2 regions of the Escherichia fergusonii ATCC 35469 genome follow, and region 1 is predicted to be linked to the other one. Evidence: predicted binding sites of a transcription regulator. Region 1 holds the regulator's gene; the other holds the start of a gene.
What was found. The regulator PurR, encoded in region 1, represses purine synthesis genes. The targets are predictions, from matches to a motif close to CANGCAAACGTTTGCNTG.
Positions count from the first base shown of each region.

Region 2: a site for PurR is predicted at 2,870-2,887, ahead of purT (formate-dependent phosphoribosylglycinamide formyltransferase). Genes of this name have one in related genera too.

Region 1 covers NC_011740.1:1,420,807-1,428,199, forward strand. Annotated here, with positions in the region: gene punC (purine nucleoside transporter PunC) at 1-1,177, opposite strand, end outside; gene punR (DNA-binding transcriptional activator PunR) at 1,291-2,223, shown strand; gene purR (HTH-type transcriptional repressor PurR) at 2,220-3,245, opposite strand; gene cydH (cytochrome bd-I oxidase subunit CydH) at 3,542-3,631, shown strand; gene EFER_RS07015 (MFS transporter) at 3,799-4,965, shown strand; gene sodB (superoxide dismutase [Fe]) at 5,011-5,592, opposite strand; gene EFER_RS07025 (C40 family peptidase) at 5,798-6,637, opposite strand; gene EFER_RS07030 (Grx4 family monothiol glutaredoxin) at 6,964-7,308, shown strand.
Region 2 covers NC_011740.1:1,263,224-1,270,616, reverse strand. Annotated here, with positions in the region: gene ptrB (oligopeptidase B) at 1-1,113, opposite strand, end outside; gene EFER_RS06205 (tellurite resistance TerB family protein) at 1,202-1,855, opposite strand; gene yebF (protein YebF) at 2,078-2,434, opposite strand; gene yebG (DNA damage-inducible protein YebG) at 2,501-2,791, opposite strand; gene purT (formate-dependent phosphoribosylglycinamide formyltransferase) at 2,922-4,100, shown strand; gene kdgA (bifunctional 4-hydroxy-2-oxoglutarate aldolase/2-dehydro-3-deoxy-phosphogluconate aldolase) at 4,265-4,906, opposite strand; gene edd (phosphogluconate dehydratase) at 4,943-6,754, opposite strand; gene zwf (glucose-6-phosphate dehydrogenase) at 6,977-7,393, opposite strand, start outside.

The sequences.
Region 1 (7,393 bases):
TACGCTGACAGCATTCGTTCGCAGTTTCTGCATGGCTTTGCATCTTATAGCCCACAGTAACCAACACAACAGTGGCTAACATCACGCTGGTTGTGGTCAGTAACGGGGTGCTGATAAGCCAGGAAACCACCAGGCTTGCGAGAAAGCATAATCCCAACTGCAGAGTATTTTGCAACGCAGCTGCACGTCCGGTCGCTTGCGGGAACGGACGTAACGCCTGCGCCACAACAATCGGGTAGATCGCACCATTGGCAATCGCCATCACACAGAACGGAATTAAAATTTCAACCAGCGAAACGTGATTGATAAAGCTGGTCGCCCAGGTGGCAATAACGCTCAGCGCAAACAGTACCAATAACCAGGGCAACATTTGCTGGCCATGCCATTTCTGCAATGCCGCACGGCAACCATAACCACCAATCAGGAAAGCGATAGTCTGTGGAACATAACTCAAACCAATCACCGCCGGGGTGTAACCCATTTCACTGAGAATGAATGGCGAACCTGTCAGCCAGGCGAAAAAGCTGGCAGAACACGCTGCATAAATCAGCACATTGCCACGGTAAGCCTTTGAACGCAGCAGGGTAGTGAAAGTGAGTGACTGCTGCTTATTTTCCTGATTTTTACGCGCAGGTTTAAGGCGCAGAGCAGGAATCATCAACAAGACAGTGATGGCAAACAGCGTGGCAAAAATGGATTGCCATGAAAAATGCACCAGTAGCCAGCTTCCCACTAACGGCGCCAGGGCAGGAGATAACCCCACCAGCGGCATAATCGTGGCGAAAATACGGTTAACTTTTTGTGAAGGATAATAATCGGTCACCAGTGCCTGCCAGATAACCGCTGCGGCACAGACACCAATCGCCTGGATAAAGCGCAAAACGAGTAATCCTACAGCGTTAGTGACCCACAGCATCCCCAAACTTCCGAGGGCAAAGATGGTCAGGCCAAGCAGCAGTATTGGTTTACGACCATAACGGTCTGATAGCGGTCCCCATAACAGCTGCGCGACGGCAAAGCCCGCCAGAAACAGACTGAGACTGGCACTAACGGCAGAAGCCGGGGTTTGCAGATCTGCCTGTATAGCGGCGAAAGCAGGTAAATACATATCGGTTGCCAGGAAACCGAGTACGCTTAAACCTGCCAGCCAGACTAAAAATCCTTTCCCAGGTTGCATAATTCATTCTCTGTAGTTATCAGTAAGACATCGGCGCAAAGTGTAGGGAGTGAAATTCTGATTGTGAAACGTTAATATTTGACGGGTGATTTCAAAAATTTTGTAGGCAGAATATGTGGTCTGAATACTCTCTTGAAGTGGTTGATGCGGTGGCGCGCAATGGCAGCTTTAGCGCAGCAGCACAGGAATTACATCGAGTGCCTTCTGCCGTCAGCTATACCGTAAGACAACTGGAAGAATGGTTAGCGGTGCCTCTTTTCGAACGCCGACACCGTGATGTAGAACTGACTCCGGCGGGAGCATGGTTTCTGAAAGAGGGGCGATCTGTTATCAAAAAAATGCAGATCACGCGACAACAATGCCAGCAAATTGCCAATGGGTGGCGAGGTGAGTTGGCCATCGCGGTGGATAACATTGTTCGTCCAGAACGTACACGTCAATTGATCGTCGATTTTTACCGTCATTTTGACGATGTTGAATTGCGCGTATTCCAGGAAGTCTTCAATGGTGTCTGGGATGCACTGGCTGACGGACGTGTGGAACTGGCTATAGGCGCGACACAAGCGATTCCTGTAGGGGGGCGCTATACGTTTCGCGATATGGGAATGTTGAGTTGGTGTTGCGTGGTTGCCAGTCATCATCCACTGGCAGCAATGCCGGGGCCATTAAGTGATGATACGTTGCGCAACTGGCCCTCGTTGGTGCGTGAAGACACATCAAGAAATCTACCAAAACGTATTACCTGGTTGTTGGATAACCAAAAAAGGGTAGTGGTACCGGACTGGGAGTCTTCAGCTACCTGTATTTCCGCTGGGTTATGCATGGCGATGGTACCTACGCATTTTGCCAAGCCGTGGATCGACAGCGGTAAATGGGTAGCGCTACAGCTTGAAAATCCATTCCCGGACGCTGCCTGTTGTCTTACCTGGCAGCAAAACGATATGTCACCAGCGCTCGCCTGGTTGCTGGATTATCTGGGAGACAGCGAAACGCTGAATAAAGAGTGGTTGCGGGAGCCAGAATCGGCTCCCACAAAGACATCTTAACGACGATAGTCGCGGAAAGGACCATCTGCGACAGAACGACGTTCAATCAGGCGCGGATGTACTTCAATGGATTGCGGTTCTTCACGCTTATTCACAATACGGTCCAGCAACATGTTGAATGCTGTTTCGCCCAGTGAATCTTTTGGCTGGTGAATAGTTGTCAGTGCTGGCGTGAAGTAACGGGCGTTGCGCACGTTATCATAACCGATCACTGAAATATCTTGTGGTACACGCAGGCCCATTTCATCGGCAGCACACAATGCACCCATGGCCATGATATCGCCACCACAGAAAACTGCCGTGGGGCGATGCGTTTGCGCAAGAATCTGCTGCATTGCGCGATAACCAGATTCTGGTTCGAAATCTCCCTGTACGATCCAGTTTTCCGGCACTTTAATCAGCGCTTCTTCCATCGCTTTCATAAAGCCTGCCAGACGACCCGCGCCGGTATTACGTTCCAGAGGTCCGGGGATTACGCCGATATCGCGGTGTCCACGTTCAATCAGGTAACGACCTGCCATGTATCCGCCTTCAAAAGCGTTATCAATCACGGCATCGGTGAAATCAGCTTTTGCCTCACCCCAATCCATGACCACCATTGGGATGTGGCGATACTCTTCCAGCATGGTGAGCAAGGGCTCTGGATATTCAGAACACATTACCAGCAATCCATCCACGCGCTTTTGCGCCATCATGGAAAGGTAAGCACGTTGCTTTTCCAGGTTGTTCCAGGCATTACCCAAAATCAGCGTGTAGCCTTTCTGGAAGCAGTTTTTCTCAACCGCTTCAATGATTTCCGCAAAATAAGCAGCTTCACTACTGGTTGCCAGCAGGCCGATTGACTTGGTGTGGTTAACCTTCAGACTTCGAGCAACGGCGCTCGGAGAATAATGCAATTCTTTGATTGCTGCCCAGACGGCATTACGGGTTTCTTCCGCAACAAAGCGTGTTTTGTTGATTACGTGTGAAACAGTTGTAGTGGAAACGTTTGCTCGCTTCGCTACATCTTTGATTGTTGCCATTACATCTCACTCCAGACCCGATCCATAACTCCATTAAATGCCAGGTAAACGTTTGCCTTTACACACCCTGAGCGCAACGTCAGGGTTGCGGCACGCCGGAAAATACGACACGGAACGACAGGAAGGGGTCAATGGCCGGTACGCTATACTTGTAAGCGTGGAATTTTGGCCGATCTTGACCAAAAGGGGAAGTGCTAAAAACAGTTATCACGCTAAATGGCGGGAGATTTTTAGCCAAATGTATGCAAAAATGCGCTACATCACTTTTTGTGTGGGAATAAAAAGGAGAAAACTTGATGAGCAATGATCTGAAATACTCTTTAATTACGACCTTAATCGTCCTCGCTTTGATCGTTGCGGGTGGTCTGACCGCAGCTCTGCACTGATTTTTACCCCGAGGGAGAATTCTCTCCCTCATTCGCTCTTCTCCAATTGTTAGCAAATCTGCAAAAGTGTTTTGTAAATTTGTTATTTTCATTATTTTGTGATTGATGTCATGCTTTTCTCCACTTACTTAGGTATCGCGTAAAACGCGAAGACGTGGAGTCGAAGCATGAAGATAAATTATCCCTTGCTGGCGCTGGCAATTGGCGCATTTGGTATTGGGACAACGGAATTCTCCCCAATGGGCTTGTTGCCTGTGATCGCTCGTGGTGTGGATGTCTCCATACCTGCGGCTGGTATGTTGATTAGTGCCTATGCCGTGGGAGTCATGGTTGGTGCGCCTTTAATGACATTGTTACTTTCTCATCGCGCCCGACGTAACGCCCTGATTTTTCTGATGGCAATCTTTACGCTTGGTAATGTACTTTCTGCGATTGCGCCAGATTACACCACATTAATGTTGTCACGTATTTTGACCAGCCTTAACCATGGCGCCTTCTTCGGTCTTGGTTCGGTTGTCGCTGCAAGCGTAGTGCCTAAGCACAAGCAGGCGAGTGCCGTTGCCACGATGTTTATGGGGTTGACGCTGGCTAATATTGGTGGCGTACCCGCAGCCACCTGGCTTGGTGAAACAATTGGCTGGCGAATGTCCTTTATGGCAACGGCAGTGTTAGGGGTGGTTTCAATGGTCAGTCTTTGGTTCTCTTTACCAAAAGGTGGGGCAGGGGCACGGCCAGATGTCAAAAAAGAACTGGGTGTGCTGTTACGACCGCAAGTGCTCTCAGCACTGCTGACCACGGTACTGGGCGCGGGGGCCATGTTTACGCTCTATACCTATATCTCTCCTGTATTACAAACCATTACCCATGCGACGCCTGTGTTCGTAACGGCAATGCTGGTGTTGATTGGTGTTGGTTTTTCTATCGGCAATTACCTGGGCGGCAAATTTGCTGATCGCTCTGTGAATGGAACGCTAAAAGGCTTTTTATTCTTGCTGATGGTGATTATGTTGCTGATTCCATTCCTGGCACGCAATGAGTATGGTGCCGCGGTCGCGATGGTTGTCTGGGGGGCGGCTACCTTTGCTGTTGTTCCACCATTGCAAATGCGGGTGATGCGCGTTGCCAGTGAAGCGCCGGGGCTATCTTCTTCGGTCAATATTGGGGCGTTTAATTTAGGAAACGCTTTAGGTGCGGCAGCTGGTGGCGCGGTGATATCCGGCGGCCTGGGCTACAGTTTTGTTCCGGTGATGGGGGCAATCATTGCCGGGGTGGCGTTACTGTTGGTGTTTATTTCGGCGCGTAAACAACCTGAGGCGGTATGCGTGGCGGGTTGATAGCAAACAAAAACGCAGAAGGGAAAGCCTTCTGCGTTATCACAATTACTCAGCGAAGTTTTTCGCAGCAAATTCCCAGTTTACCAGTGCCCAGAAATGCTCCAGGTAGCCAGGACGTGCATTACGATAGTCGATGTAGTAAGCGTGTTCCCAGACGTCAACGGTCAGCAGCGGTTTCGCGTCAGTAGTCAGCGGAGTGCCCGCGTTAGAGGTCGACACGATAGCCAGTTTGCCATCGCTGTTTTTCACCAACCAGGTCCAGCCAGAACCAAAGTTTTTGATAGCCGCATCAGTAAACTGTGCTTTGAAGTCAGCAAAGCTACCGAAAGAGGCTGCGATGGCTTCCGCGAGTTTACCTGTTGGTTCACCGCCAGCATTCGGAGCCAGGCAGTTCCAGTAGAAGGTGTGGTTCCAGACCTGAGCGGCGTTGTTAAATACGCCACCTTCAGAGCTACGAATAATCTCTTCCAGAGACTTACCTTCAAACGCGGTACCTTTGATCAGGTTGTTCAGGTTAGTGACATACGTCTGGTGATGTTTGCCATAGTGGTACTCAATGGTTTCCGCAGAGATGTGCGGAGCCAATGCATCTTTGGCATACGGTAGTGCAGGTAATTCAAACGACATTGCTACTCTCCTTCTTCATTATTGGAATTACTCTACTTAATTAGGGGGGCAGGCAGACAGTAAGCGAACGCAACCATCTCCCATGCAACCTGAATTATGACGAGTATACGCACAATAGCCTTATTGTGCGTGAGGATAGGGTAACAAAATAAAAGGTGAGACAAAAGATGAACTTACCCTGTTGCGTTCACAACAGGGTAAATTTTTAGCGGATGGTTTGTGGGGTCATCACCCGGCGAGCGCCGACATAATGGCGTTGCCAGTAATCTTCACTCAAAGAGGTGATTTTGATTTCCTGACCACTACGCGGCGACTGGATGAATTTTCCGTTACCCACATAAACCCCTACATGATCTGCAGTACCACGACCTTGGGTACGAAAGAACACCAGATCACCATTTTTCAATTCACTGCGTTCAATGGGCGCCGCATCACGCAGGTGATACATCTCATTAGCAGTACGAGGAATGCGGAATTTAACCAGATCTTTGTAGGCGTAATAAACCAGACCACTGCAATCAAATCCTGTGCGTGGAGACGTGCCTCCCCAACGATACGGTTTGCCAATTTGCTGCATTAGTTTGTTCATTGCCGTTTTAGTGGCTTTTTGCACTCTGGCTTTATGGGCATCAGCAATGGTGCCTGGCGCGGCATTACGCACTTTTACACAGACTGGTTTACGCCCTTTACGTGGTGTGCATTTCTCGGTCCAGGCGACAGTCGTTACCTTTTTGGTGGTTGCTTTAGCCTTGTGGCTGGCTGTTTTGCTGACTTTAGCGGGTGATGTGTTAAGACGTTTTTTAGACGATGAGGCGGTTTTACTGCTAGTTTTATTTTTGCTGACGGCTTTTTTATTGGTGTTCTTACTGGCTTTCGCTGTTTTTTTCGTTGTGGTCGTGCTTTTCTTTTTCTCTGCCTTTTGTGTTACATGCGTTGTGGCAGACGTTGCCCTGGCTTGCTTGGAAGCATGGGCCATTGGCGTGAAAGGGAGTGTAGTAAACAGCAAAGCACAGAGCGTGATCGAGATTCGGTTTATCCGCGCCACTGAGCAATCCTCTGTAAAGGCAGGTCCATCATGCCTGCGGGTGATTTACAAAACTCGATGATTCTAAACTAAAGAAAGTAAAAAAGTTAATAGCTTTAATTGTTAAAAATTGCGTTTCGTTAAATAGCGCAAAAAAACGGCGTGATTAACCAGGGCCATACCCTGAGATTGAAACGTGCTCAGCAAGGTCGTAAACAATATTTTCAATGCAACTTTTGGCAACAGGGGATAAAATTAATAAGCGTAATGAAAATGTTATTTTCTGATAGCAGCCTGTGCCGTTACAATGCAGGTTTCTGTCGTAAAGAAGTTAAGGAAGCAAGACAATGAGCTCCACAATCGAAAAAATCCAGCGCCAGATCACTGAAAACCCGATTCTCCTGTACATGAAAGGTTCGCCAAAACTCCCTAGCTGCGGTTTTTCCGCTCAGGCAGTGCAGGCGCTGTCCGCTTGCGGTGAGCGTTTTGCTTATGTTGATATTTTGCAGAACCCAGATATTCGTGCTGAGTTACCGAAATATGCCAACTGGCCGACATTCCCGCAGTTGTGGGTAGACGGCGAGCTGGTCGGCGGCTGTGATATCGTGATTGAAATGTATCAGCGTGGCGAATTGCAGCAGTTAATTAAAGAAACCGCTGCAAAATATAAAGATCAGACTGACGCTGAATAAATCACCGTCACTGGCTAAGCGCATCTGGCAATTTGGCGTTTGCCATCAGTCTCAGGGGAATCTTGTAAAATAAGATTCCCTTTTT
Region 2 (7,393 bases), 160 kb from region 1:
TTCAGGTTCTGGATTGTAAGCAAGCCAGGTTACATATGCAGGATCATCAAAGGCTATACCAATCACTTCCCGTGTTTTGCGATTAATTTGCCGCAAACTTGTCAGGCCGCGTTGCCTCTCCTCTACCACCAGCCAGTCGGTAAACAGCGTAAATCCTTCCAGCATAATGTTTTCACGCGGCGGGATCAGTTCTTCCCACGCCTGCTCATCACGCACCCGGGTACGGTAAAGGCCAAAGTTTTTACCATTTCGATTTGAACGCAGATAAAACTTATGTTGATAGTGGTCGAGACTGTATTCGTGATCTTTACGTCTTGGCAGAAAGACAAACGGTTCGGCATCGGCTAATTCTGCGTCCAACAGTTGCACTTCGCTGGTTGTAGCACTGGCCAGATGAATCACCACATAATGTTTTGATGTGGTTTTGTGCAGACTGACATAAAACGTGTCGTCTTTCTCTTCATAGATAAGCTCATCGTGAGTGAATGGCGTGCCAACGTTATGCCGCCAAACCTGATAAGGCAAAAGTGTGGTGGGATGTTTTCGCACATAATAAAAAGTGAGCGAGTCATTGGCCCAGACAAATTCCGGTGCCACATTGTCGAGCAATTCTGGATACCAGTTACCGGTTTGCAGGTTACGAAAACGAATGCCGTATTGCCGCCGTGAAAGATAATCTTCCGCCAGTGCCATAATGGTGTTATCAGGCGAGATAGCAAGCCCACCGAGTGAATAAAACTCACTATGTGCTGCGCGTTTGTTCGCATCCAGTAATGTGGTCCACTCATCCCACTCTTCACTGAGCACCGACTGGCGTTGATAAATGGCGTATTCGCAACCTGGTTCGTAAATATGACGATAGCGATAACCGTTTTTCACATAGGGTGCTGATTCTTCTCGCGGCGGAATACGGTCGATAATCTCCTTTAATACCCGCTCCTGGAGCGCCTGCTGCGTAGACATAATTTGGTGTCCGTACGCATTTTCATCTTTGAGATACTCCAGCACTTCTGGCTGCGAGCGGGTGTCATCCCGCAGCCAGAAATAATTATCGATGCGCGTGTCGCCATGTAGCGTTAACTCATGGGGTATTCGGTTAGCTTTCGGTAGCATGTTATTGTTCTTTCTGAATGAAACATCCTATAAGGGTGGCAAAAGTCACCCGGGATGCAAGCGAAACATGCAACTCTATGATGGGACGTTAACCTGACAACGCATTCTTTTGCTGTTGTAAATCATGTTCAATCCCTTCACGTACATCCTGCGGGATCTTCAGTGCATCACCCAAGGCATTCAGGTAACTGCGTTCCATAAAATGATCGATATCTATTGCCGCGCAGCTAAGGAAGTAAATTTCCAGTGCCTCTTCCTCGTTACGAATCCCTTTTGCCAGGCGTTGAGGATCAAGCGGCTGTTCAATGGCTTGCTCAATGAGAACTCTTCCCTGCTCTTCAATACCCGCTTCACGTAGCTGAGTGTCAATCGCAGCACGTTCTTTGGCATCAATATGTCCATCGCTTTTCGCAGCAAACACCAGGGTGAGGATTAAGCGCTCAGTGCGTTCATCAAGTGGTGATGACTGATTGCCAAATTGAGGTTCATTTTGATGGGCAGCTCGCACTTTCTCTTTGTACTTATTCCACAGGACCGTACCTGCTACCGCACCGCCTCCAACCAGCAGAGCACTGGTACCATATTTACTGAGTAATTTACGAGATGATTTATTGGCAATAAGCAAACCTGCCAGACCGCCTAGTGCGCCAGGTACAAGTAATTTACTTAATCCCTGAACACCAGAGGCGTTTGAAACATTTTGCCCAAGCAGAGATTGTAATTGATTCAGCCAGTTAGCCATTTTGCCTCTCAAAGAGTGATGTTGGATTTGTATAGCATACCTGACGGGTACGTCAGAAAATGTATGTGAGGAAAAAGTTTCGCAAATGAAATGAGCAGAGACGGGAAGTTAAAGAAAAGGCTATCTGCAATACTAGCCTAATCTACTGATAGTATTGCAGTTTAAAGAATAAAAAAGATTTTCGACTCCTAACGGAGCCAGGATAATTGCACTAATTTTTGTTTATTGCCGGTGATACTCAGCTGTACCTGCTTTGCAATCGACCGTAACCAGATAATGAATATCGGCGCTTTTACCTCGAACTGTCAGTGGTACACGCCATTTATCATCCTTACCCTGAATATCCCGCACACTGACCCATGCGACAGGATCGGCCTGGCCGACTGATTTTTGATCGTCAGCCCAGCGTACAACCCTGTTTTGTTGGTAATCACGTTTGACGCTGGCAGCAATGCCATTTGCATCAAGCCCTTCACATTTGGGAAATGTTACCGATTTGCTTGTCTCGTTGTCGACAGCGATAACTGACGCACTCGCACCAAGCAGTAACATAGCCAACAACGCTCCTCTTTTATTCATCTTTTTCTCCATAGCACAATGATTCAGGAGAAAGCATGGTACAAATCGTCAGGAGCGCAAGTCGCTTTATGCTGCCTGAGAATCGTCCTCAGTATCTGAGGAAGGTTCCACCACTTGTGGCGTCGGTAGTTTGCCCGTTTTCAGAATTGTACTGAGCACATCTTTTTGTCCTGCCAGCCACAAAGAGAGCGCCTCTCGCTGTGCATCTTCCATGTGAACTGGCGAACAAGCCAGCCATGTATCGAGCATATCCGCCGTATCAAGCATTTTGTCATACGCATCGGCTTCCTTTTTGCTGGCAAACGACATTTTTTCTTCACCCTCACGAATGACTACGTATTTAACTTCAACCGCCATTTTGCAGCCTCTTACTATAACTGTGTTTTTATACAGTATATTCACTTTAGTTGAGTTTTGCAAGCAAGCATAAAGACATACGCAAACGTTTTCGTTTATACTGCGGCGGAATTTTTCAGGGGATTTAGATATGACGGTATTAGGCACAGCGCTGCGTCCGGCAGCAACGCGAGTAATGTTATTGGGTTCTGGCGAACTGGGTAAAGAAGTGGCGATTGAGTGTCAGCGACTTGGCGTGGAAGTCATTGCCGTTGACCGCTATGCTGATGCCCCCGCCATGCATGTCGCGCATCGTTCATATGTAATTAATATGCTGGATGGCGATGCGCTACGTCATGTGGTGGAACAGGAAAAACCCCATTACATCGTGCCAGAAATTGAGGCTATCGCTACTGATACTCTTGTGAAGCTGGAGCAAGAAGGCCAGCATGTTGTGCCTTGTGCGCGGGCCACACAGTTGACCATGAATCGTGAAGGTATTCGGCGTCTGGCCGCAGAAGAACTTCAATTACCCACATCGACATATCGCTTCGCCGAAAGCGAAGAAAACTTCCTTACTGCGGTAGAAGAAATAGGCTATCCGTGCATTGTTAAACCAGTGATGAGTTCATCAGGCAAAGGACAAAGTTTTATTCGCAGTGCCGAACAACTGACTCAAGCCTGGGAATATGCGCAGCAAGGCGGACGTGCGGGCGCAGGCCGGGTCATCGTAGAAGGTGTGGTGAAGTTTGACTTTGAAATTACCCTGCTGACTGTCAGTGCCGTGGATGGTGTTCATTTTTGTGATCCAGTCGGGCATCGTCAGCAGGACGGTGATTATCGTGAATCCTGGCAACCACAACAGATGAGTAAGCTGGCGCTGGAACGTGCTCAGGAGATCGCCCGCAAGGTGGTACTTGCACTGGGTGGTTACGGCCTGTTTGGTGTAGAGCTTTTTGTCTGTGGCGACGAGGTCATTTTCAGTGAGGTCTCCCCTCGCCCCCATGACACCGGAATGGTGACACTAATTTCTCAGGATCTCTCTGAATTTGCACTTCACGTACGTGCTTTCCTCGGCTTACCAATTGGTGCAATTCGTCAATATGGGCCTTCTGCCTCTGCCGTAATTCTGCCGCAACTAACCAGCCAGAATGTAACCTTTGACAATGTGCAACTTGCTGTTGGGGCTGGTTTGCAGATTCGTTTATTCGGGAAACCAGAAATTGATGGCAGTCGTCGTCTGGGAGTAGTACTGGCTACGGCAGAGAGTATTGAAGAAGCAATTGAACGAGCAAAACACGCTGCGGTGCAGGTGAAAGTACAAGGTTAAATACCGACTGTTAGTACTGACCAATAAAAATGCCCGACTTATGATCGGGCATTTTTATTGCTGATATTTTGTGCTTTGTACATGCCGGATGGGGCGTAAGCGTCTTATCCGGCATACAAATTCAATGTATTGCGGGGTCCATCCGGACTTCAGCAATCTTTTTCTTACAACTTCGCGCCTTCTACTGCCTCACGCGCCAGTTTAGTAATACGGTCGTAATCACCAGCTTCCAGTGCATCCGCCGGAACCAGCCAGGAACCACCAATGCAAAGCACGCTCTTCAACGCCAGGTAGTCACGATAGTTTGCCGGAGAGATACCACCAGTCGGGCAGAAACGAACCTGAGAAAACGGTCCTGCAATCGCCTGCAACGCTTTGGTGCCACCATTTGCTTCAGCCGGGAAGAACTTAAACTCTTTCAGACCGTAATCCATACCCAGCATCAGTTCAGAAACCGTGCTGATACCAGGGATCAGTGGAATAGTGCCTTCGGTTGCTGCTTTCAACAGTGGCTCAGTCAGACCCGGGCTGATAGCAAATTGCGCGCCAGCCTCAGTCACTTCGGCCAGTTGCTGTGGATTCAGAACAGTACCTGCACCTACGATTGCTTCCGGCACTTCTTTTGCAATTGCGCGAATCGCATCAACGGCACAGGCAGTACGTAAAGTCACTTCCAGCACACGTACACCACCAGCAACCAGCGCTTTTGCCATAGGCACCGCATGTTCCAGTTTATTAACCACAATAACCGGTACTACCGGGCCAGTGGTCAGGATGGATTCCGCACTTGTTTTCCAGTTTTTCATCAGAGTTATCTCTCGCCTGATTACAAATTTTAACTTTTAGAAGGTGATACAGGTTGCGCCCTGCTCGGCACCGGATAGTTTTTCGCGTAAAGCACTAAACATTTCACGCCCGGTCCCGATACGCGATGCACTCAGATTCGGAATATGAGGCTGACGGGCGGCAAGTTCTGCTTCATCAACCAGCAGTGTCAGTTCGCCTGTCTGACCATTCACTCGAATAATGTCGCCATCACGTACTTTTGCCAGCAGCCCACCATCGTAGGCTTCCGGTGTCACGTGGATTGCTGACGGCACTTTACCCGAAGCACCAGAAAGCCGTCCATCAGTCACCAACGCAATTTTGAAACAGCGGTCCAATAATACACCAAGTGGCGGCATGAGTTTATGTAATTCTGGCATTCCGTTCGCTTTTGGCCCCTGGTGGCGAACAACAACGACGCAATCCCGGTCCAGCATTCCAGCTTCAAAGGCAGGTAAAACATCATGTTGGCTTTCAAATACGACTGCTGGCGCTTCAATAATCTGGTTTTCAAGGGGGACAGCAGACGTTTTCATGACAGCCCGGCCCAGGTTACCGCTTAATACTTTGGTGCCACCATGATGCGAGAAAGGCTTATCGAAAGACGCAATAACATTGTCGTCGAGAGATTTTTCCGCCCCTTCACGCCAATCCAGCTTACCGTTATTCAGCCACGGCTCCATGGTGTAGCGAGAAAGGCCAAATCCTGCCACGGTATTAACATCTTCATGCAGTAAACCCGCATTCAGCAATTCACGCATTAACACCGGTACACCACCTGCCGCCTGGAAGTGGTTAATATCAGCCGGGCCATTAGGATAGAGACGCGCCAGGAGAGGAACAACATCTGAAAGATCAGAGAAATCATCCCAATTGATCTGAATACCAGCGGCACGTGCCATGGCCACCAGATGCATAGTGTGGTTGGTAGATCCACCTGTCGCCAGGAGTGCAACGATACCGTTTACCACAACTTTTTCATCAATCATTTTACCAAGTGGCATCCATTCGCTACCGTTGCCGGTCATACGCGTGACCTGGCGCGCAGCGGCAGCAGTCAGCTCATCACGCAGCGGTGAATCCGGGTGGACGAAAGAGGAACCGGGTAATTGCATCCCCATAAACTCCACCACCATCTGGTTGGTGTTAGCCGTACCGTAAAAAGTACACGTGCCTGGTGCATGGTAGGAAGCGGCTTCTGATTCGAGAAGTGCCATACGATCTACTTTGCCTTCAGCATACAACTGGCGGATACGCACTTTCTCTTTATTTGGTAAACCACTTGCCATTGGTCCTGATGGTACAAACACCGCCGGGAGATGCCCAAAAGACAATGCGGCCATAGCCAGCCCCGGAACAATTTTGTCACATACCCCAAGGTAAAGCGCGCCATCAAACATGTTGTGTGAAAGCCCAACTGCAGCAGACATCGCAATGACTTCGCGGCTCAGCAAGGAAAGTTCCATCCCGTCCTGGCCCTGAGTCACACCGTCACACATTGCTGGCACACCACCGGCAACCTGACCAACCGCATTCACTTCATGGAGCGCTTTGCGAATGATATCCGGGTAACGTTCGTAAGGCTGATGGGCGGAAAGCATGTCGTTATAGGAGGTGATGATCGCAATATTGTTACGCAACATGCTTTTAAGTGCGGCTTTATCTTCTGGCTGACAGGCGGCAAAACCATGTGCAAGGTTGCCACATGCCAGTTGCGAGCGATGAACGGTGTTAGTTTTCGCTTGTTCAATACGCTCAAGGTAAGCAGAACGCGTTTCTCGTGAGCGTTCTATAATGCGATTTGTTACGCGTAACATTTGCGGATTCATAATGGCTCCTGAAATTTATTCTTTGAGCAGGAGGCAAAACAAGGCGAAATTCAGTGAATAAAACGCCTGCTAACCGTAGCTCATAGCAAAAACACTACAGCCAGTGTAATAAAAAAAGCCCCACGGGTGAATCCACGTGAGGCTTAAAAGTGTAAAAATTCGGCAGCAAACTGTGCCAGATCATGTTACCGGTAAAATACCACTTTCGTGTAGCTCAGTACGTTACTCGAATTCGTTCCATGAACGACCATCGCGAGTAATCATTGCTACCGAAGCCACTGGTCCCCAGGTTCCTGCCTGGTAAGGCTTCGGCGCATCATTGTCCATCGCCCACGCTTCAGTAATGGAGTCCACCCACTTCCACGCTTCTTCGACTTCATCGCGACGTACAAACAGCGCCTGAATACCTCGCATGGTTTCCAGTAACAGACGTTCATAAGCATCTGCCAGATGCGTCTGGTTAAAGGTTTCTGAGTAACTCAGATCCAGTTTCGTAATCTGCAGATTATGCTTGTGGTCCAGTCCAGGAACTTTATTCAGTACCTGAATATCCACACCCTCATCAGGCTGTAAACGAATCGTGAGTTTATTTTGTGGCAGATCCTGCCAGGATTCTTTAAACAGATTCAGCTCAGGTGT